Regions from separate parts of the Priestia sp. TRN 1309 genome, predicted to be linked through region 1. Evidence: riboswitches for the same ligand, from Rfam matches in the RefSeq annotation. Region 1 holds a riboswitch; the other holds the start of a gene.
The links. Region 1 has a riboswitch for glycine ahead of gcvT (glycine cleavage system aminomethyltransferase GcvT). Riboswitches for the same ligand answer to the same signal wherever they lie in the genome.
Positions count from the first base shown of each region.

Region 2: linked by a shared signal. The riboswitch ahead of ACRPLQ_RS23510 (amino acid permease) and the one ahead of gcvT (glycine cleavage system aminomethyltransferase GcvT) in region 1 are both predicted to bind glycine.

Region 1 covers NZ_JBOZGM010000001.1:19,624-30,120, reverse strand. Annotated here, with positions in the region: gene gcvPA (aminomethyl-transferring glycine dehydrogenase subunit GcvPA) at 1-1,300, opposite strand, end outside; gene gcvT (glycine cleavage system aminomethyltransferase GcvT) at 1,321-2,421, opposite strand; glycine riboswitch at 2,634-2,726, opposite strand; gene ACRPLQ_RS00160 (DEAD/DEAH box helicase) at 2,907-4,580, shown strand; gene ACRPLQ_RS00155 (YqhG family protein) at 4,567-5,391, shown strand; gene ACRPLQ_RS00150 (YqzE family protein) at 5,415-5,600, opposite strand; gene comGG (competence type IV pilus minor pilin ComGG) at 5,644-6,018, opposite strand; gene comGF (competence type IV pilus minor pilin ComGF) at 6,008-6,445, opposite strand; gene ACRPLQ_RS00135 (type II secretion system protein) at 6,442-6,780, opposite strand; gene comGD (competence type IV pilus minor pilin ComGD) at 6,764-7,201, opposite strand; gene comGC (competence type IV pilus major pilin ComGC) at 7,188-7,499, opposite strand; gene comGB (competence type IV pilus assembly protein ComGB) at 7,514-8,560, opposite strand; gene comGA (competence type IV pilus ATPase ComGA) at 8,551-9,603, opposite strand; gene ACRPLQ_RS00110 (Spx/MgsR family RNA polymerase-binding regulatory protein) at 9,872-10,255, opposite strand.
Region 2 covers NZ_JBOZGM010000007.1:130,059-140,555, forward strand. Annotated here, with positions in the region: gene rlmD (23S rRNA (uracil(1939)-C(5))-methyltransferase RlmD) at 1-175, shown strand, start outside; gene ACRPLQ_RS23505 (FAD-binding oxidoreductase) at 478-1,827, shown strand; glycine riboswitch at 2,027-2,107, shown strand; gene ACRPLQ_RS23510 (amino acid permease) at 2,267-3,610, shown strand; gene ACRPLQ_RS23515 (PAS domain-containing sensor histidine kinase) at 3,890-6,031, shown strand; gene ACRPLQ_RS23520 (YfhE family protein) at 6,455-6,571, opposite strand; gene ACRPLQ_RS23525 (GNAT family N-acetyltransferase) at 6,673-7,233, opposite strand; gene ACRPLQ_RS23530 (amidohydrolase) at 7,489-8,616, opposite strand; gene ACRPLQ_RS23535 (TIGR01777 family oxidoreductase) at 8,677-9,579, opposite strand; gene recX (recombination regulator RecX) at 9,677-10,486, shown strand.

The sequences.
Region 1 (10,497 bases):
CTTTTGTACGGAGTTCTGTAAAAGCAAGCAGCATGTGATTTTCAAGCGCTTGGTTATCACGGCTAAGATCATAACCGCCAATTATTTTTGATGCTAATAAATGATTGTTTGCTTCTGTTACCGAAACAGGAAGCTTCACGACTAATTCGTTAAAAAACGGTCCTTCAAATGCTACATTTACCCCTTTTGCCTTTAACGCTTCATATGCATAATGCGTTTTTGATAAGTTTTGCAGCGCCATTTCTTTTACACCTTGCTTGCCTAAAGCTGTCATGGCAACTGATGCCGCTAAAGCATTTAACGCTTGATTTGAACAAATGTTAGACGTCGCTTTATCACGGCGTATATGCTGCTCACGAGCTTGAAGGGTTAAAACAAACCCTCGCTTACCGTTTTCATCCACCGTTTGCCCTACTAATCGTCCTGGAATTTTCCGCATAAGCTTAGACGTAGTTGCAAAGTATCCGCAGTGCGGGCCTCCAAATTGACTTGGAATACCAAATGGCTGTGCATCTCCAATGACAATATCAGCTCCAAATTCTCCAGGAGGCGTAAGTAAACCTAATGATAAAGGATTGCTTGAAACCACAAACATACATTTTTCTTGATGAGTAATTTCTTCAATTTCTTTTAACGGCTCGATTTGTCCGTAGAAATTTGGATACTGGACAATAACAGCTGCCACGTCACTTCCCATCTCTTTTTCTAATGCAATCATATCTGTTACGCCGTCTGCTGCAGGGATTTCTACCACTTCAATGTATTGACCCTTCGCATACGTTTTTAACACATCTTTTGACTCAGGGTGAACGGCCGCAGAGACAAGTACTTTTTTCTTTTTCGTTTGACCCGCACTGAGCATAGCGGCTTCTGCTAAAGCAGTTCCTCCGTCATACATAGAAGAATTGGCCACGTCCATCCCCGTTAACTCACAAATCATTGTTTGAAATTCAAAGATGGCCTGAAGTTCTCCTTGAGAAATTTCCGGTTGATACGGAGTATAGGCCGTATAAAATTCTGAACGAGAAATAACATGATCAACAATAACCGGCATGTAATGATCGTAAACTCCTGCTCCTAAAAAAGAAGCATAGTCTTTTAAATGAGCATTTTTAGCAGCCATATTATTTAATTCTTTTAACAACTGAGGCTCTGAAGCCGCTTTTTTAATATTGTATTCTCCTTGAAAACGAACGCGCTGCGGAATATCTGAAAATAAATCATCAACAGATGAAACACCAATTGCTGCTAACATTTGCTGCTGATCTTGTTCTGTCATTGGTAAATAGCGATGTAACATGTTAAATTCCTCCCCAAAGCTTACTTTGAACGTTTATAAAAAGGTGTTGAAACCACTTTTGCTTTTAAGCGTTTTTTCCGAACCTGCACTTCCACTTCTTGACCAAGCTCTGTATACTCTGCTGATAATAGCGCTAAACCGATGTTTTTCTTTAATGTCGGTGACTGTGTACCTGTTGTCACAAATCCAATTTGTTCTTCATCTGCAAATACTTCGTAACCGTGTCTTGGTATACCTTTATCAATCATTTCAATTCCTACCAGCTTACGAGGTGCCCCGCTTTCACGCTGTTCTTTTAACACTTCTTTTCCAATAAAGCTGTCTTTGTTCGTCTTTACTGCAAATCCAATTCGAGCTTCAATGGGCGTAATATCTTTTGAAAGCTCTTGGCCATATAAAGCCAAAGTAGCTTCAAAACGAAGCGTATCGCGAGCTCCTAGTCCGCAAGGCAACACACCGTCCTCACTTCCTGCTTCTAAAATAGCCGTCCACAAGTGAGAGGCGTCAGCTGAAGAACAATAAATTTCAAAACCATCTTCTCCGGTATATCCAGTACGTGAAACGAGAGCATTTACATTCGCTACTTCTACATCATCAGCAAATGTAAATGGCTTTAATGAAGCTAAATTTTCATTCGTTAACGTTTGTAAAACTTTTTCTGCTAAAGGACCTTGTAATGCTAGCTGCGCAGTTTCATCAGATTGATTAACGAGCGTTACATCTCCTTGTTTGTGAGACACAAGCCACTCATAGTCTTTTTGAATATTAGCAGCGTTTACGACCAGCAAATACTCTTGATCTGCTTTTTTGTAAATCAGCAAATCATCTACCGTGCCTCCGTCTTCATAACACATAGCCGTATACTGCGCTTTTCCATCTACAAGGGTAGAAACGTCATTTGTCATCGTATGCTGAAGAAAAGCTAAGCTATCAGCTCCTGTCACAAGAATTTCTCCCATATGAGAGACATCAAAAAGACCTGCCTTTGTACGTACAGCTTCATGCTCTTCTTTAATAGAAGAAAATTGAACGGGAAGAGCCCATCCTCCAAAATCAATTGTTTTGGCACCATATTTTTGATAGGTATCATAAAGCGGCGTTTTGTGTAATTCTGTTGTCATATTTATGTCCTCCTCTTTTTCACGTGAAACTTTTCATAACGGGGAGTTTTCAAATAGTGTGGGGATCACTATGTATCCAAACAAAAAAGGACAGAAAACCCCCTACTGTATTTAGTAGGAAGTCTCTGTCCTTTTCACCTGAAAGTTTACCTATAAACGAATAGGTTTGCCTCGTGGGTGGTCTATAAACGCATAGACACTCTCCAGAGCTGCGTCAAACAAGAGTCTTTTTGCCTGAGAGATTCACAATTTTATTGCTTGCTCCTTCGGCGCTACATTCAAGTAGTCTCTCCCCGTGTCGTCATTCGCTTCTATAAAGTTGGTAAAGTTGGGCATACTACTGAAAGATGTATCTTTCTTTATTCACACAATCATTTGTAAAGTGCTAATCTATTTTCTTTTTCAAATTTTCTAAATATATTTTTATCCTACCTGATTCTTATCATTTGTTCAATAAAAATTTTTTACAAAGGAGCATTTTTATCATGAAAGTGAAATTAAACATCGATGAAACATGGGAAGCAGCCTTCTCAACTAAATTGGAGCAAGACGGCCCTTGGTCTGCATGGGATTTGTATAAACTTGCCTATGAAATAGAAGACCAAACGCTTATCTCAGAATTTGAAGGGCTACAAAGCCCAAAACATTTAGCCGATTTAACGCCGCTTCCTCATCAACTCGAAGTAGCCAAACAAGTAGTCGAAACAATGAATGGGAAAGCCATTTTAGCAGATGAAGTAGGACTAGGGAAAACGATTGAAGCAGGGTTAATTTTGAAGGAATATATGATTCGCGGGCTTGTTAAAAAAGTTCTCATTTTAGTTCCAGCTTCGCTTGTTTCACAGTGGGCTATGGAATTGAATCAAAAATTTTATATTCCCGCGGTCCCTCAAAGAAAATCATATGTGTGGGATCAGTGTGACATCGTTGTATCTTCAATTGATACAGCAAAACGTTCCCCTCATCGAGAAATTGTGCTAGAACAAGACTACGACCTCATCATCATTGATGAAGCTCATAAACTTAAAAACAACAAAACAAAAAACTATGAATTTGTTCAAAGCCTGAAAAAGAAATTTTGTCTGTTGCTAACCGCAACACCGATTCAAAATCGAATTGAAGAAATTTTCAACTTAGTCTCTCTTTTAAAGCCTGGCCATCTCGGCAATAAAGACTATTTCGAAGAATTATTTTCTGCTAAAAAACGCTCTTTGCAAAACGATGAGCACTTAAAAGAGCTTGTTAACAAAGTTATGATTCGAAATCGCCGCCATGATACTGGTATCGAATGGACGAAGCGAATTGTTCAAACCATTCCTGTTGAATTTTCACCGAAAGAACGCGAGCTATACGATGCGATTACGTCTTTTAAAGGAAACGGACTGCACCCTTCAAGTGCTTTTTCAATTTTAACCCTGCAGCGAGAGGCCTGCAGCAGCCGTGAAGCGGTGTATATGACATTAAAAAACATGCTGGAACGTCAGGAAGATCAAAACAGCGCATTAACGGAACATATGATTACTCCGTTAATGCAACTACTTCAGCAAGTGCCGCAAAATGCAAAAGCAGAAAAAGTTCTGGAGCTCGTTCAAAAAATTGATGACAAAGTTATTATTTTCACTGAGTACAGAGCAACTCAACTGTACTTACAGTGGTATTTAAAACAGCATGGAATTACCTCTGTACCGTTTAGAGGAGGATTTAAGCGAGGTAAAAAAGACTGGATGAAGCAGCTTTTTGAAAGCCACGCGCAAGTATTTATTGCCACTGAAGCGGGCGGAGAAGGAATCAACCTTCAGTTTTGTCATCATATTATTAACTATGATCTACCGTGGAATCCAATGCGTCTAGAACAGCGAATTGGAAGGGTACATCGTTTAGGTCAAAAGCATGATGTTCACATTTACAATTTAGCGATTCAACATACGGTCGAAGAACATATTTTAAAATTGTTATACGAAAAAATAAACCTTTTTGAACGAGTTGTTGGAGAGTTAGATGATATTTTAACAAAGCTTGATTTAAAAAATATCGAAGAGCATATTCAAGATATTTTATTTCATTCACGGAGTGAAGGAGAAATAAAAATCAAAATGGAGAACTTGACGTCTATTATTCAATACGAAGACAGCGAGGAGGATCAGCATGCAGCAAACTGATATTCATCAATTTTTAAAGCGTTACTTTCTAGCTAATAATTGTTCTATTGTCACAGAAACACCATCTTATCTAAAGGTTCAATTAACAATCGAACTTGACAAAGAGTTGATGAATCGTCCATTTTATTGGCATTATGTTGAAAAGACAGGCGGAGAAGCAAATCCTGCTTCACTCACTTTCATTACAGATCCCGCGTTTGAAGACGATTCTGTTCAAGGAGAACGAATTCATTTTGGCTCACCTAGGCTGCATCAAATTTTCGCTTCTACTCAAAAGCTAGGCGGGTTTATTCATCTGTATGAACAAGTTTCATCAGCTCAGCCAACAAATCAGCCTTTACACCCTTGGCTTGCGTTAAATATTAAAGTCTCATACAAATGCGACCGTAAAAAGGATGAGCTCTTGTCGCTTGGCATTAATTTAATTAACGGACAAATCGTTGAATCATTTCATGAATCAATCATTAATCAAAATTTATCATCTAAAATCTCGGACTATTGCTTTACTCTTTCACCTTTTATTAAGCCGAAAAGTGCGATTGCACGACTCACATCATACGTGACTGACTACGTTAAAACTCAACCGACTGAATGGGCAGAAAAAGCGCAGGAAAGATGGTACGAAGACTTAGCGCTTCTTGATCATTTTTACGAAACAGCAGAAGAGCTGCCAGAAATATATATGACCGAAAAAACAGCGCTTCAAGAGCTATACGAGCCGACGATCTTATTTAAGTTTATAAACGGTGGCTTATTTTACATATCGCCAGAAACGATGTCACGTCAATTTAATAAAACACAAGCCGGTTAAAAAAAGATGAGCATATGATATGCTCATCTTTCTTTTTTCTTTCGGTACCACAGCATAAACGACAGCGGAATCATTCCAAACCATCTGTTCGCAAAAGGTGCTCGCTCTTCTTTTTTTTGAATCTTTTTCGTTTTCCTCTCTTCTTTTGGCTGATCCATATATTGTACAAATTGCTGAGTCATATATTTTACATAATCATTCGTTTTCATATAATCATCTCCTCAGCACTATTATATCCGGAGAGAAAGAGACTTAATCCGTCCACTTCACAATGTGCTGGTCCTTTTTTTGAATATATGCGGTTTCTGTCAATGCTCTTCCTTGCAGTGTTTGACACTTTATTTTTAGGATAATCATCTGTTCATCTTCACTTACTACGTCGTATGAAACCGTACCCGTTTCTAACACTAAGGGTGCAGATGGAGATTTATTATGTTCTTTTATTTCTTTTTTTACATGTACAACCGCGTTTTCTAAAAGATGCTGCAGACGATTTTTCTGCTCTACTTCTTGATAAAATGAACTTTTCGTCACAAAATAAGTAGTTTGCTGAGCTACTAACAGAAGAAAAAGCGCACAAAATGCCAACACAACCGGGAGAATAAACCCTTGCTCATTATGTTTCATAAGCAAGCATCAAAAACGTCGTAATGGTTTCTTCTCTAACTTTGTTAACACCGTCTGTTGAACGAATCAGCAGCCTTTCTTTTTGCTGTTCATACATGATATTCTTAATATGCTGCAGCACAACTTCATGACCACTTTCATCCACTCGTCTTCTTATCTTGTCTTCGTATCGTTCATAAGTGATGATCTGATTATTTTCCATTTTCAACGTAAGCGTAGTCGCATGAATTCTCACTTCTTTTGCTTCTCGATATTCCATAGCAAGTTGATTCACAAAAATTTCCCACTCCATTTCATTCATACTAAAGTCTGGATTATATGTTTGCTTAGCTAGCGGAATGATAATGGGGAAAAATGAAACAATGATCAAAAAAAGAGCAAAACTGACTAACATCTCTACAAGCGTAAAGCCTTTTTCACTTTTCACTTCAACATCACATCACACTTCTTTTTCATTTTATCAGCGGAATCTGTCCATTCTACACAAAGCTTTTGAGCACTTTCTCCGTTCCACTTCAGATAAAACACAACGTTTTCTTTTACGATTTTTTCTCGCCGTTTATATCCTGCTTCATATTTATATTTCAATAGTTCTTCGTGTAAGATAGCATCAGCTTGATACGAAACATATTGCTTCTTTTCTTCTTCCTTCATCTGAACATACAAAGGAATAATTGTACCGGTTAGGAGTAAAAGCATGCTAAATGAAACAAGCATTTCTAACAAGGTATAGCCCTGCTGACCCTTACATCTTGTCCACATAAAAACGCCCTCTACCTATTTGAAAAGTAACTTTGTATTTAAACTTTTGACTGCTGATAAAAATGGTCTTTGCTTGAGAAATATTGCCGTTTTTGTTGTATTGTATCGTGGAATTGCCGCTTCCAAACGTGATATGAATGGTGGAGTCATAGGCGCGCTTATAAAGAACGGCACGAGAATCAGAAACAATATATTCTGTTCCCTTCGGTGCGAAGTTAATTTTAATTGGAGATTCTCGGTTCATGGCTGTCTGCTGCACATAAAACGTGTCGCTTTGCAGCTGTCGCAAGAATAATGTGATTTTGTAATATTCCACAAGCGGCCGAATGGTTACGATAATGGAAAACATCATCACTTGCACAATAAATAAAACCATCAGCATCTCAATGAGGGTAAATCCTCTTTGCTTAAGAAGAACCACTAGCCGTAACCTTTCCGGTACCGTCAATTTGAATAGCTTGACCGTTTGGACACACGGTGCCTTCTTTTAAGTAGCCTCCTGCTTCAAGCTCTTCTAGACTTGGTTTTTCGCCGTTTTCAAGCTCATATACTTGTACCTCAGCCTCTACGGTTTTGACAAGAGCTGAGCAGCCTTTGTTATTAATAACCGTATTATGCTTTAATACATTTGGAATCATAATGAGCAAAAGCACGGTAATAACGAGCATAACGATTAACATTTCAATAAGGGTAAACCCTTTATTACCTTTTAGAATCATATTCTTTCACCCTTCTACAAGCTCGACATCACTTCTAACATCGGAAGCATAACGGACATATACATAAGCAGAATGACAATTCCGATGAACAAAAATGTAAGCGGCTGTACATATTTTAAAATACGAAAAATAAATTGTTCCATTCTTTCCATCATAAATAGACTGTAATCATACAGCTCTTGAGAAAGCTCACCGTTCTGCTGGCCATGCACAATAACATGAGCCAAGTCTTTTTCATAATGAGATTTAGCTGAAACGATATGATCTAATCGCATTCCTGAGGAAAGTTGATCTGTAAAAGCAAAAGCTTCCACTTGAAAGAACGGATGATGCTCCTGCTTTTGAAAAAGAGCAAAACATTCATAAATAGATAAACCACCGTTTAATAAATTGCTCATATGAACAGAAAAAAAGTAGGAGTTAAATAGCCGTGTGAACGTTCGGATAACGGGAACTCTCATAAAAAGCTGCATTTGAACTACGGGAGGCAATTTTTTAATGTAAATCACATAAAACAAATAAAGGATGATTGGCATACTGATGACTGCAGGTAACACAAAAGGAAAGAACGACATCGCCTGCATAAATAAGAGGATAAACGAAGACTGCTTGTTTCCAAAGGATAAGTACAGAGCTTCAAACTGTGGAAGTAAAACCGTACTTAAAACAAATAAAATGGAAAGAATAAACAGAAGCAGCAATACGGGATATTGAACAAGCTTTTGAAATTTTTTACGATGCCTTACTTTTTCTTCAATCGTTGAGCTACTTTCTTTTAAAGCAAATTGAAGGTTTCCATGCTGTTCCGCAAAATATAAATAGCTTAAAATATCACGGTGAAACTGAAGTTTAACAAAAGCATCGTGCAAAGATTCTCCTCGTTTTAACTGCTCAAGACATTTTTCAATATCCGTTTTTTCTTTGTTAGATACTTGAAACGTCAAAAATGAAAGAGCTTGAGAAAGAGTGTAGCCTTTTTCTAAGAGCTTGGAGACCTGCTTAAGAATTTTTGCTTGCTGAGCGAGAGACCACCTTTTTTGTCTATTTGTCTTTACCCCCATCCGTCTAGCGAATGCGGATATAAATAGCCTAGCGCGATTCCTTTTAGAATAACATCTCGGAGCGTCTTATAATCATAATCCGCATTTTCTCCTTTCACTTCTCTCATCACTGCGCTAAGCTCCTTGCCATAAAGCAATTCGTATATGCTGGACTGACGATGCTTCCTCATTTTTTTACAAGCAGGGTGGCATTTTCCCGAACACAGCGGACAGCGAATTTCTACAAGACGCTGTGCAGCTACTGCTACGAGAGTCTGCTCCATTTCTTGAAAGCTAACGCCAAACTCAAGCAGCCTGTACAAAGATCCTTTTGTATCTTTAGTATGCATCGTTGTCAAAACCAAGTGTCCGGTAAGCGCTGCTCTCACAGCAATTTTGGCGGTCTCACTATCTCTTATTTCTCCCACCATGATAATGTCTGGATCATGGCGCAATATAGCTTTTAAACCAGTCGTATACGTAATCCCTGCGCGTTCATTTACCTGCACTTGAAGCACGGTTTCACTCGGTTTTTCAATAGGATCTTCTAGTGTAATAACATTTCGATTAAAAAGGTGCTTTACTTCGTGTAAAAGAGTATATAGAGTAGTGGTTTTACCTGATCCTGTAGGACCGGTAAAAATAATTAATCCATGAGAGAATTTCAAGAGAGAAATAAGCTTTTTAGTATGTTCAGGAAAAAGAGATAAATGTTTGAGAGAGGTAGATTGTTGATGAGGCAAAAGCCGAATAACAAGACTTTCATCATGAGAAGTAGGAAGAGTTGATAAACGCAAATTTACTTGATAGTGATCAACGGAAGTGGTCAATGCACCATTTTGAGGTTTTCTGCGCTCCCCAATATCCATTCCCCCTAAAAATTTAAAATGCGAAATGAGCCGTTCAGACATTTCCTTTGAAATAACCCTCTTTAAAATAAGCTCCTGGTCAATTCGCAGCTGAATCACAGCATCTTTCTTTCGGGGCACAATATGCACATCAGAACTTCGACACTCACATGCATCTCGTATAACGTAAGTAGCAAACTGTTCAATTTCGGTCAAACGATCATCACTCCTTTATTTGTAATGAAGATGATTCTTAAAACACCTAGAAACAGTAATTTCGACCTTTTTCGAGATTTTCCTCCTTCTTTTTTTATTTTTATAATTTTTTTCGTATACGCTTCTTTTCTTCGCTTCAGTCCTTGTACACGATGTACAACTTCTGTACACCTCTAAACGATTACATAAAAAAAGACAACGTGATGTAAAACTCTACGCTGTCGTTTTATTCGTTATTTACTGAATTGAGCTTCTTCATCATGTATGCTTACACAACTAGAGACGCAAGACTTGTTTTTTTCTTGACCAAATTTTTAAGTGCAGATTCGTTATAACCTACTACAAGCTTTTTGCCATCCGTTAAAATGGGGCGGCGAAGCAAACGAGGATGTTCAATTAATAGATTGACTACTTGTGATAACGTCATGCTGTCCACATCAACATTTAACTTTTTATATTCCTGACTTCTTTTAGCAAGAAGTTCATCCATCCCTTCTGTTGTCATAGAAAGAAGTTCAAGCATTTCTTTATGAGTAGGTGTTTCTCTAAATAAATGACGCTCTTTAAAATTTACATCTTCCTTCACTAGCCACTTTTTCGTTTTACGACATGATGTACAGCTCGGGTACGTATAAAATTTAATTTCTTCCATATGAAACCCTCCCGTTTTTTAGTTATAGATTGTTTATATACATTGTACACGTTTTGTATAACCTTTGTATAGTATTTTGCATACATTTTGTATAACTTTTTTTCTTCTGTCGTATTTCAAGGAAAAGATAGCGTTTTCAGGAAAGAAAGGATGTATTATAATGGAAAAGTATCGATATAGTTTCATAAGTGCTTTCTAGTGCTTACACAGCGATGACATTCATCATGACACTAACTAAGTTT
Region 2 (10,497 bases), on a different contig from region 1:
AATTTTACAAGTAAAGCCAAAGAAAGTGGTTTACGTATCTTGTAATCCATCCACATTAGCCAAAGATGTGCAGCAGCTGTCGAAGGCTTATAACGTTGATTACATTCAGCCTGTTGATATGTTCCCTCATACAGCGCACGTGGAGAATGTGGTGAGTTTGACGTTAAAGAAATAAATAGATGAAGAGTAAAGGGCAGATTTGGTTCTGCTCTTTTTTTATTTGAATTGGACTCTTGTTGGAAGAAAAAATATTCTAATATATCTAATTTGAATTATTGGAAAGTTAGGTTTTAGAAAGCATTGGAGCACCGAAAAGAAGTTTTATTAGTACTTATATTTCAGTAAATGAACTGAAATTTCATTTTTTATAGAGATGATAAACGCCAATCTAGTCTTGAAAACCCACACCCTCAACCACTCCAAGAATACTATAGTAATAAAACTGATAAAAAGTATATACAGAGGGGCAGAGGTCAAATGGACTCAATGTTTTTGAAAGGGCTTACGGGTAAAGTGGTAACGCCGAAAGACCCCATTTATGAGGAAGCTCGTCAGGAGTGGAATCGTGCTATTGATAAATTTCCGCTTGTGATTGTGTACTGTGAAAAAAAGCAGGATGTTGTAAATGCAATTCAATGGGCGCGCAAGCATCGTGTAGACATTCGCATTCGATCTGGCGGTCATCATTATGAAGGGTATTCTACGGGTGACTGTGTATTAGTCATTGATATCAGTCGGTTAAACGGGTTGAAATTGGATAGGAAACGGAACATCTTAAAGATGGAGGGAGGAGCAAAGAATACGGAAGTGTATGATTTTATCGGTTCGAACGGATATGTGTTTCCAGGAGGAACGTGTCCGACTGTTGGGGTGTCTGGCTTTACGCTCGGAGGAGGCTGGGGGCTTTCGAGCAGACTTTACGGATTAGGCTGTGACAGCTTGATAGAGCTAGAGTTGGTCAATTATGAAGGAAAGATTATTAAAGCAAACCAATCGTGTAACGCGGATCTTTTTTGGGCATGCCGAGGTTCTGGTGGCGGTAATTTTGGCGTTGTGGCAAGCATGACGTTTCAGCTTCCAAAACCGACGAACAGCTCTGTGACGCTTGTTCGCTTCTTTTATGTAGGTACTACAAGAGAAAAACAGGTACAAGTGATGAATATATGGCAAAGCTGGCTGCCTGAATTGGACAAACGTATGACGCTAGTTGCCAGTTTTTATAATGCAGAAGGAGAAGGATTGGGCATATTTGCGAACGGCTTCTTTTACGGATCTCCAGAAAGAGCTCGAAAGATCTTGCAGCCTTTTGCAGAGGTGGAGGGGTTCCGAGTCGAGCTAGAGTCATTATCTTTTCTTGAAGCGGTACAAAAGATAGAAGCAACCTATCCTCCGTCTGAAAAATTTAAGTCAACGGGAAGATTTGTGCAAAGAAGTTATTCAGTTGGCGAGCTTGAAAATCTTGCAGATCTCATACAGCGTCCAGCAGAAGGTTCCGTTTACGCCGCGATTTCTTTTTATGCACTAGGAGGAGAAATTCGCAGTGTTGGTAACAGAGAAACGGCCTTCTTTTACAGAAACGCTAGATATATCCTGGGCTTTCAATCTGTATGGACAGACGATGCGTTTGCACGAACAAACAGAGAGTGGCTGTATAAGCGATTTCAATATATTAAACGTATTACGAAAGGCTCCTATGTGAATTTCCCTATCAGCAACCTTAGAAACTACGAGTATGAGTATTTTGGAGACAACGCAGAGAGATTAGAAAGAGTAAATAAAAAGTACGATCCATTTAACGTATTTAGGTTTCCGCAGGGACTCAGGTAGCATGTAGAAAAGGATACTAAGTTGACGATTGAACCTGTTTCATTACCTTCTTTCGAAGAAGGTAAATAAATGAAAGTCATCTTTCTTGTTGACAAAGCATCCAACTGGTATTAGAATAAACAACTATTCGACAGTCATTATCTTAATCGAAAAATTTAATACGTAGAAAGCTATGATTGCTATGGATCACACTATAGCAGGAGCAGCTTCTGGAGAGATCGCGATAGTTTCGCGACGCCGAAGGGTTCACAATCTCAGGCAAAAGGACAGAAGAGTACCGGATATTTATTTGGTATGTTACTAATTGGTAGCATGTACCATAATATTTGTTATTCTTATGACCATGAGATTGGAGCGCATCCAATCTCTTTTTTTATTGGACTTTATTTTGTAGTCCGCACGATCGCATCAAAGGTTTTATTGTTAGGAGGAGTTAGAGTTGGAACAACGAGAATTAAAGAGGGATTTATCCAATCGTCATGTTCAGCTAATCGCGATTGGAGGAACCATTGGGACGGGATTATTTTTAGGTTCTGGTAAAGCCATACAGCTTGCAGGTCCCTCTATCATCTTTGCTTATTTAATTGTGGGTATTGCGCTTTTCTTTGTGATGAGAGCGCTAGGAGAACTACTGCTGTCTAAAGCAGGTTATCAATCGTTAACAGATATTGCTGAAGAGTATCTTGGACCATGGGCTTCATTTGTCACAGGGTGGACGTACTGGTTTTGCTGGATCATGACAGCTATGGCTGATGTGATTGCCGTTGGCGTATATGTGAAATATTGGTTCAATATTCCTCAGTGGATTCCTGCACTTATTTGTGTAATCATTTTATTAGGACTTAACTTATTAACCGTAAAATTATTTGGAGAATTAGAGTTTTGGTTTGCTTTAATAAAGGTTATTACGATTCTTGCGTTAATTGTTATTGGCGTTATTTTACTGGTAATCGGATTTAAAACAGATGCAGGATCCGTTACGGTTCAAAATCTTTGGAATCATGGAGGACTGTTTCCAAACGGTGTTTCAGGTTTCTTACTTTCATTCCAAATGGTTATTTTCGCATACGTCGGGGTTGAATTGGTAGGGGTATCGGCAGCGGAAACATCAAATCCCCAAAAAAATATTCCATCGGCCATTAATAAAATTCCGCTGCGAATCTTATTTTTCTATGTTGGAGCGCTTATCGTCCTTTTATTTATTAACCCGTGGATGGAATTGAATGCAGCAGAAAGCCCATTTGTTAAAACCTTTAGTTTAGTCGGAATTCCGCTTGCTGCTGGAATTATTAATTTTGTTGTATTAACTTCAGCCGCTTCTGCTTGTAATAGCGGAATGTTTTCAACAAGCCGTATCTTATATAACTTAAGTAAAAATGACCAAGGGCCATCTACGTTTGCAAAACTGAACAAAAACCACGTACCAAGCAACGGATTGTTTGTATCTACGCTGGTTATCTCGGCGGGAGCTTTGTTAAGCAAACTGATACCAGATCAAGCTTTTGGCATCGTAACAACCATCAGCGCTATTTGTTTCATTTGGGTGTGGAGTATCATTTTGATTTGCCATCTAAGATATAAAAAAACGCGTCCACAGCTGCATGCAGCATCAACATTCAAAGCACCGTTAACACCATTTATAAACTATGTTGTGCTAGCGTTGTTTGCAGTGATTCTTATTATTATGCTGTTTTCTGATGCGACGCGCCCAGCCTTATTGTTGACACCCGTTTGGTTTATTCTCTTATTTGGTTTTTACGGGGCTAGAAGGAAGAAGAAATAGTAAATGGGTGACCTCATCATTTCGTGATGGGGTCTTTTTATTGGAAGATAAATAATTGATTTCTACTGTATGAAGAAAATGCAGTAAGCAAAGTTTATATAAGAACCCTAAAAAAGTTTTAGCAGAAAATACAGTGAAAAAGCTCATAGTTTTCTGATAGTAATGTAGAACCAAATGCTTTTCTTCTATGTCTAAAGGTGGAATTCTATCATTTACATGGAAAAGTTTTCATTTTGCAGTACAATGGAGGTAGACTTCATTGAATTAAGGTGAACAAACATGAAATGGTTTAAATCTCATACGTTTTGGAAAATCTTCACGATTAATGTGCTTCTTATTTGTACCGTACTGACGCTAATGTTTATAGTTTCAAGAGTGATGCTGCCTAATATTTCTCAAGATCAATATCGACAGGTAACTGATAAAACCGTCAAGAGAATGAAAGAGCAAATTAACATCGTTATTAAAGATATTTGGAGCTTGGGCGACGAGGTACAGCAAGATCCTATTTTTTTATCAGATGATGAACAAGAGATAGACAAAGAACTGCAGAAAATAGTTAATATTTCACCGTATATCGATAGCGGAACCATTTTTAATACAAAAGGGTATGTGGAGCATTATTACCCAGATGATTTAAAGAGTATGAAGCACGTGAACTTAAGTAAAAGAAAATATTTTCAAGAAGCGCTGCGAACTAAAAAAATATATTTAAGCGATGTCGTTTCAGCAGACACAAAGCATTACATTGTGGTGATGGCAATTCCTATTTTGGATGAGCAGCAAAATGTAAAAAAAGTTATAAATTTAGCGCTGCGCATTGAAGAAAATAAAAGCTTTCAATCCATTTTTCAAACGTTCGATATAGGAGAGAACGGCTATACGTTTATTGTAGACCGCAATGGTAGAATTATTTCACACCCTGAGAAACAGAGAATCGGTGAAAATGCCAGGGAAAATGAAATCGTTCAGGAAACGATGAATCATAAATCAGGATATCAGCGCGTTGTGAACACCGAAGGTAAGTACTTCTTTGCGTCATTTGAATATATTCCTGTTTTGGATTGGGGAATTGTCGCTGAATTACCCGTTGAAGAAATTTACAGGCCTTATGAAACGTTTGAAAAAACGCTTTGGACCGTTTCAGGTATTACAATTTTACTGCTTTCTTTTTTTACTGCGTTATATGCAAGGCAAATTGTGAATCCTATTCGTAAACTATATGAATTGGCGGGACAAGTAGCGCGCGGGAATTTTAATCAAAAAATTCCGGAACGAGAAATTGAGCGGGGGGAAATCGGTACTTTATCTAAACAGTTTAATGAAATGATTAGCTATATACGCCATTCTAAAGCAAATTTACAGCAAAAAGAAAATCAGCTGCAGGAACAAAAAACGTTTTTAAGACAAGTCATTGACATTAATCCAAGCTATATTTATGCCATTAATCAAAAAAGGGAGTTCATTCTTGTTAATGAATCTTTTGCGATGCTGCTAGGTGAAAAATCTGATGACTTGATTGGACAACCAATTGATAAATATCAATTCAACCTTCAATCAGATCTTTTATATAAAGGGACGTTTTCAAACTGTACGCAAAAAGGGATGGTATTAGAAGAACAGTTTAAAGATTCGAAAGGAAACCGGCGCTGGGTCGAAACAGCAAAACTTCCTATTATGAATGAAAAACAGGAAGTGATTCAAATGCTGTGCGTATCGACAGATATTACGGAGCGTAAAAAAGCAGAAGAGAAGCTTAGAACTTCTGAGAAGCTTGCCGTTGTAGGAGAACTTGCAGCTGGAGTTGCTCACGAGATCAAAAATCCTTTGACTTCTTTAAAAGGTTTTGTTCACTTATTAAAAGAACAAAATCCCAAAGATGCTTTGTATATAGATATCATGGAAACTGAATTAGAACGAATGAATGGAATCGTAGAAGAATTTTTGATGTTAGGAAAACCTCAGGTTATGAATGTTGAACCCTTGAATATGCAAGCGCTTGTTCAAGAAGTGTGCTCGCTTCTTGAACCTGAAGCAGTAGAAAAAAAGGTAGCTTTCATATTTGAAAGGGATGAGCAATTACCGCAGGTATATGGAGATAAAAATCAGTTAAAACAAGTATTTATTAATATTATTAAAAACTCTATCGAAGCAATGCCTGAAGGAGGGGGTATTCATATTACGATTAAAGCAAAAGAAAACCACCTTTGGCTGCAGCTTGCTGATGAAGGGCAAGGTATTCCTCCTGAACGGTTAGCGAAGATAGGTGAGCCTTTTTATAGTACAAAAGAAAAAGGTACAGGTTTAGGGCTGATGGTCAGCTATCGGATTATTAAAGCTCATCATGCGCAGATGACATTTTCTAGTCAGTTAAATCAAGGAACAAGTGTGGATATATTGTTTCCAATCATAAAAAAGTAGGGGAAGTTCCCCTACTTTTTATTATTATACTTATAATATATCAAAAGCTTTCATGTTACTAAAACAAACGAAAGTGCTAAAGAAGATATCCACAGGTTAACAAGAAGTTAACTGCTGAATTGTATAGGATATTCACAACTTTATCCACATTATTCACATTTTTTCAGAAAATTTACATAAAAATTACCCACTGTCATTTCAAGTTATGAAAGCGGTAATATACATATCTGATAAAGTTATGCACATTATCCACATAATTGTGGGTAAACTTTGTGGATATAGTAAAGTATTAAAAAATCGTAAATCATACGCATGAAATCTTCGCGTTATTATCTTTACATAATATAAAACGTCCTTCCGATACACAGTGTACAGAAAGGACGTTGGGATGATCAAGCGTTGGATAGAGATGTTTTGCCTCACTTATTTTTTCGTGTAGCCGCCTGCACGGTCTGCTTTTTTAAACTCGCGGCCGTAATAGATTTCTTGAGCGCTACTTAACGTATTTTTTGCGTTTTCTTTTCGTTTTTTTTCAGACATAAAAAAACCTCCAATTAACGTTTTTCGATCATGCTACTTATTTTTTCCAGAATCTCTCGTTTTTAATCATAAAAAAAGCTCTCCGTGTAACGGAGAGACTCTTACGCTTCTTTAAGCTGGTGATCTTCTTGAACGTCTTGTTCGTGACGCAGGTAGTATAATGTATACAAGTCTTTTGGAATTTCGTATAAATCATATACGTCTTCATGTTGATTAATTTCATCGTATAAAGCTTTGTGTGTTTCATTCGCAAGTACTGCATAAGGCAGTTTTTCGGCAGCCTTAATAGACCTGATGTTGATTTTGCGGATTCGCATAAAAATTCGCTCTATATTTAACTCAAAGAACAGTTCATTAAAGAACGCTTCTTTTGCAATTTGATTATATCCTTTTCCGTGAAACGGTTTGCCAAGCCAAGTGCCTAAAAAACCAGCTTGATCCTGTACATCAAATAAATTAATGGTGCCGATAGGGTTACCCCATTCATCTAAAATCGTGCGAGAAATAATTTCTCCATGATCTTCTGCTTCCATCGTTTGTTTAGTCACAAATAAAAATTCTTCATAGGAATGGGCTTTATGACGAACAAAAGGGAAGACATCAGGATGTACCATGAGTTCGTATAGAGATTGACAGTCATTTAGGTCACGTTTTTTTAACATAACTTTTCCCTCCTGATCGAGGGTATATACAGACTCCAATCAAGTCCCCACCCTCGAAATTTTTTAATAATTAAAAAAATTTCGGGGTGGGAATCGAACCCACTAGAACCAGTTACCTGGTGGCGCACCATTTGCCTTCCCATTACAAGTCAACAAACATAAAAAGTCAACGTGTGATGTTTATGCTTTTGTGAAATTCACATGCTTCTAAACGTATCATACTAAAAAAAATAAAAAAAGAAAATAGGTAAAATGTTAATTTTTTTTAAATAATATTTTACCATCTATCATGGTGAAAATAGGCTTTGCTAAGTAGTGAAAGGGATGATGGCTCCATAGCACTAAATCAGCGTCTTTTCCTGCTTCGATACTGCCGATTCGATGATCAATACGGAGATTCCGAGCAGCAGTAATCGTGATGCCTTCTAATGCTTTTTGCTCTTCGAGTCCTTCACGTACGGCAATGGATGCGCAAATATTTAAATACTGAATAGGCGTATAAGGATGGTCCGTTGTAATGGAAACTTCTACTCCTTCATTGCAAAGAGCTTGATAGGTTTTCCACGTTTTATTCTTAAGTTCAACCTTTGAGCGGCGTGTTAAAGTTGGACCTACGCTCACTTTTAAATTTCTTCCACCCAGCTCTTTAGCAATTAAATGGCCTTCTGTACAGTGCTCAATACGGACGTCTAAATGAAATTCATCTGCTAAGCGAAGAGCTGATAGAATATCATCGGCTCTATGAGCATGAATCCGAACTGGAATTTCTCTATTCAGTGCTTGAGTGAGAGGTTTGATGCGCAAATCATCTTTGTTGTCACTGCTTGCTGCGTGATAAAAGGCTTCTCGCAGCATCCCCATAATACCCATTCGCGTAATCGATTCTTTATTGCCGTGGCTGTGAATTCGTTTTGGATTTTCTCCTAGCGCAATCTTAAGTCCAGCTGTCTCTTGAATTAACATTTGAGAAATGCTTGTTCCAGCTGTTTTAATAACGGAAGTTGTGCCTCCAATCACATTTGCACTTCCTGGCATAATGTGTACAGACGTAATACCCGCTTCAATGGCATCTTTAAACCCAGGATCTAAAGGATGTACACTGTCAAAAGCTCGGATATGTGGAGTCATAGGTTCAATGGTTTCGTTAGCATCATTCCCGGCCCAGCCGGTTCCTTCATCATATAATCCTAGATGTGTATGAACATCAATAAATCCAGGGAATAAATAACGCTGTTTGCAGTCAATGACTTCTACTCGAAGAGGTGGCTGCAAGTTTGGCCCAATTAAAACAATTTTTCCATTTTGAATGAGCACATCACTATTATAAATAGGTTTTGACGTAATAGGATAGAGCGTTGCATTTTTTAAGAGAATGGTTTTCATAAAGTTACTCCTATCTATCGGCAGCTTAGTCACCTGTTTTAGGGAAATAACAGAAAATAACTAGAGTAAATCTCGCAATGCATCTTCTAATACAGTATATGTAAAAATGTAATTCTGTTGAATCAATTTTTCAGGTAAAACGCGCTGTCCCTTTAAAATAATCATACTCATTTCTCCCATCAGCAGTTGAAGGCCAAAGCTAGGTACGGGCATCCAATGAGGACGATTCAACACTTTTCCAATCGTCTTTCCAAACTCTTTCATTTGAACGGGATTTGGGGCAGTGACGTTAACAGCTCCCTCTATTTGTTCGGTATGAATACAGTAATCAATGATCTTCACGACGTCTTGAAGATGCACCCAAGACATCCACTGTTCTCCGGAACCGACTGTTCCTCCTGCAAATAATTTATAAGGAAGGGCCGTAGAAGGAAGTGCTCCGCCATCTTTCCCTAATATAACGCCGAATCTTGTTAAGACAGTACGAATATTGAGTTTCATGGCTTTTAGCGCTTCATTTTCCCACTTTTTTACCGTTTCAGCCAAAAAGTCTGTCCCGATCGATGGAGAAGCTTCTGTGAACGTTTCTTTCGTTGATGTCCCGTAATAACCAACGGCGCTTGCATTTACATAAAGTGACGGTTTTTCGGGTAAAGAAGCCATAATGCGAAGAATTTCTTGAGTAGAAGAAAGGCGACTTTCCACGATGGCTTTTTTGCGTTCGTCCGTCCAGCGGCCACTGTTAAGTGAAACGCCAGCTAAATTGATAAAAACGTCTGCTCCTTCTACATGCTCTTCAGGTTGGCTGTTTTCTTGCATCCACTCTACATATTTAAGTTTCGGATCTCTTGCAGCTTTATCTGCATTGCGTGTTAAAATATATACATAATGTTTTTGTGTTAAAAAATGTTTTGTTAAAGCTTTACCTACGAATCCAGTTCCTCCAGCAATAACAATTTTCATACGAACTTCCTCCTTTATTGAGATAAATAAAAATGTGTATGATACGTTTGGCGGTTCTTCAGCCATCAATTTAATAAGAAATATGAGGTGAAGGTTAATGCCTGTTGTCACAAAGATCACAACGCAAAAGAATAGCGGTGAACGTTATAATGTGTATTTAGATTATGGTAAAGGTGAAGAGTTTGGCTTTGGTGTTGACGAAAATGTCCTCATCAAATATGACTTAAAAAAAGGTCGTGAGCTTGATGAATTTGAATTAACGGAAATTCAGTACGCAGATGATGAGAAAAAAGCTTATAATTTAGCGATCATTTACTTATCTTATCGAATGCGCTCTGAAAAAGAGGTACACGATTATTTAAAGAAAAAAGAAATTAACTCTACTATTATTCAACAAGTTATTCAGAAACTAGTCAGCCACCGTTATTTAAATGATGAAGAGTTTGCCAAAGCATTTGTGTTAACTCAGATGAACACAACACCAAAAGGACCAAATGTGATTCAAAGAGAATTAAAAGAAAAGGGGATTTCTGATTCCATTATTACCCTTAGTTTATGTGAATACCCTGAAGAACAGCAAATTCAAACTGCTGTAAAATTAATTGAAAAGTTAAAAGGGAAATATAAAAAATTATCTCAAGTAATGATGAAACAAAAAATGGAACAAGCATTGGCAGTGAAGGGCTATTCGTTTTCTGTTATTCAAGAAGCATTTCAGCGAACGGATACAGAAAAAGAAAGCGATGAGGTTTGGGAAGCTCTGCAATATCAAGGAATGAAAGCTCATCGTCGTTTTTCAAAGTATGAAGGCTGGGAATATCAGCAAAAAATGAAGCAGGCTCTTTATAGAAAAGGATTCTCCATTGAACAAATTCAATCATTTCTAGATTCTATTGAAGAGGAATAGAGCGGGGAAAA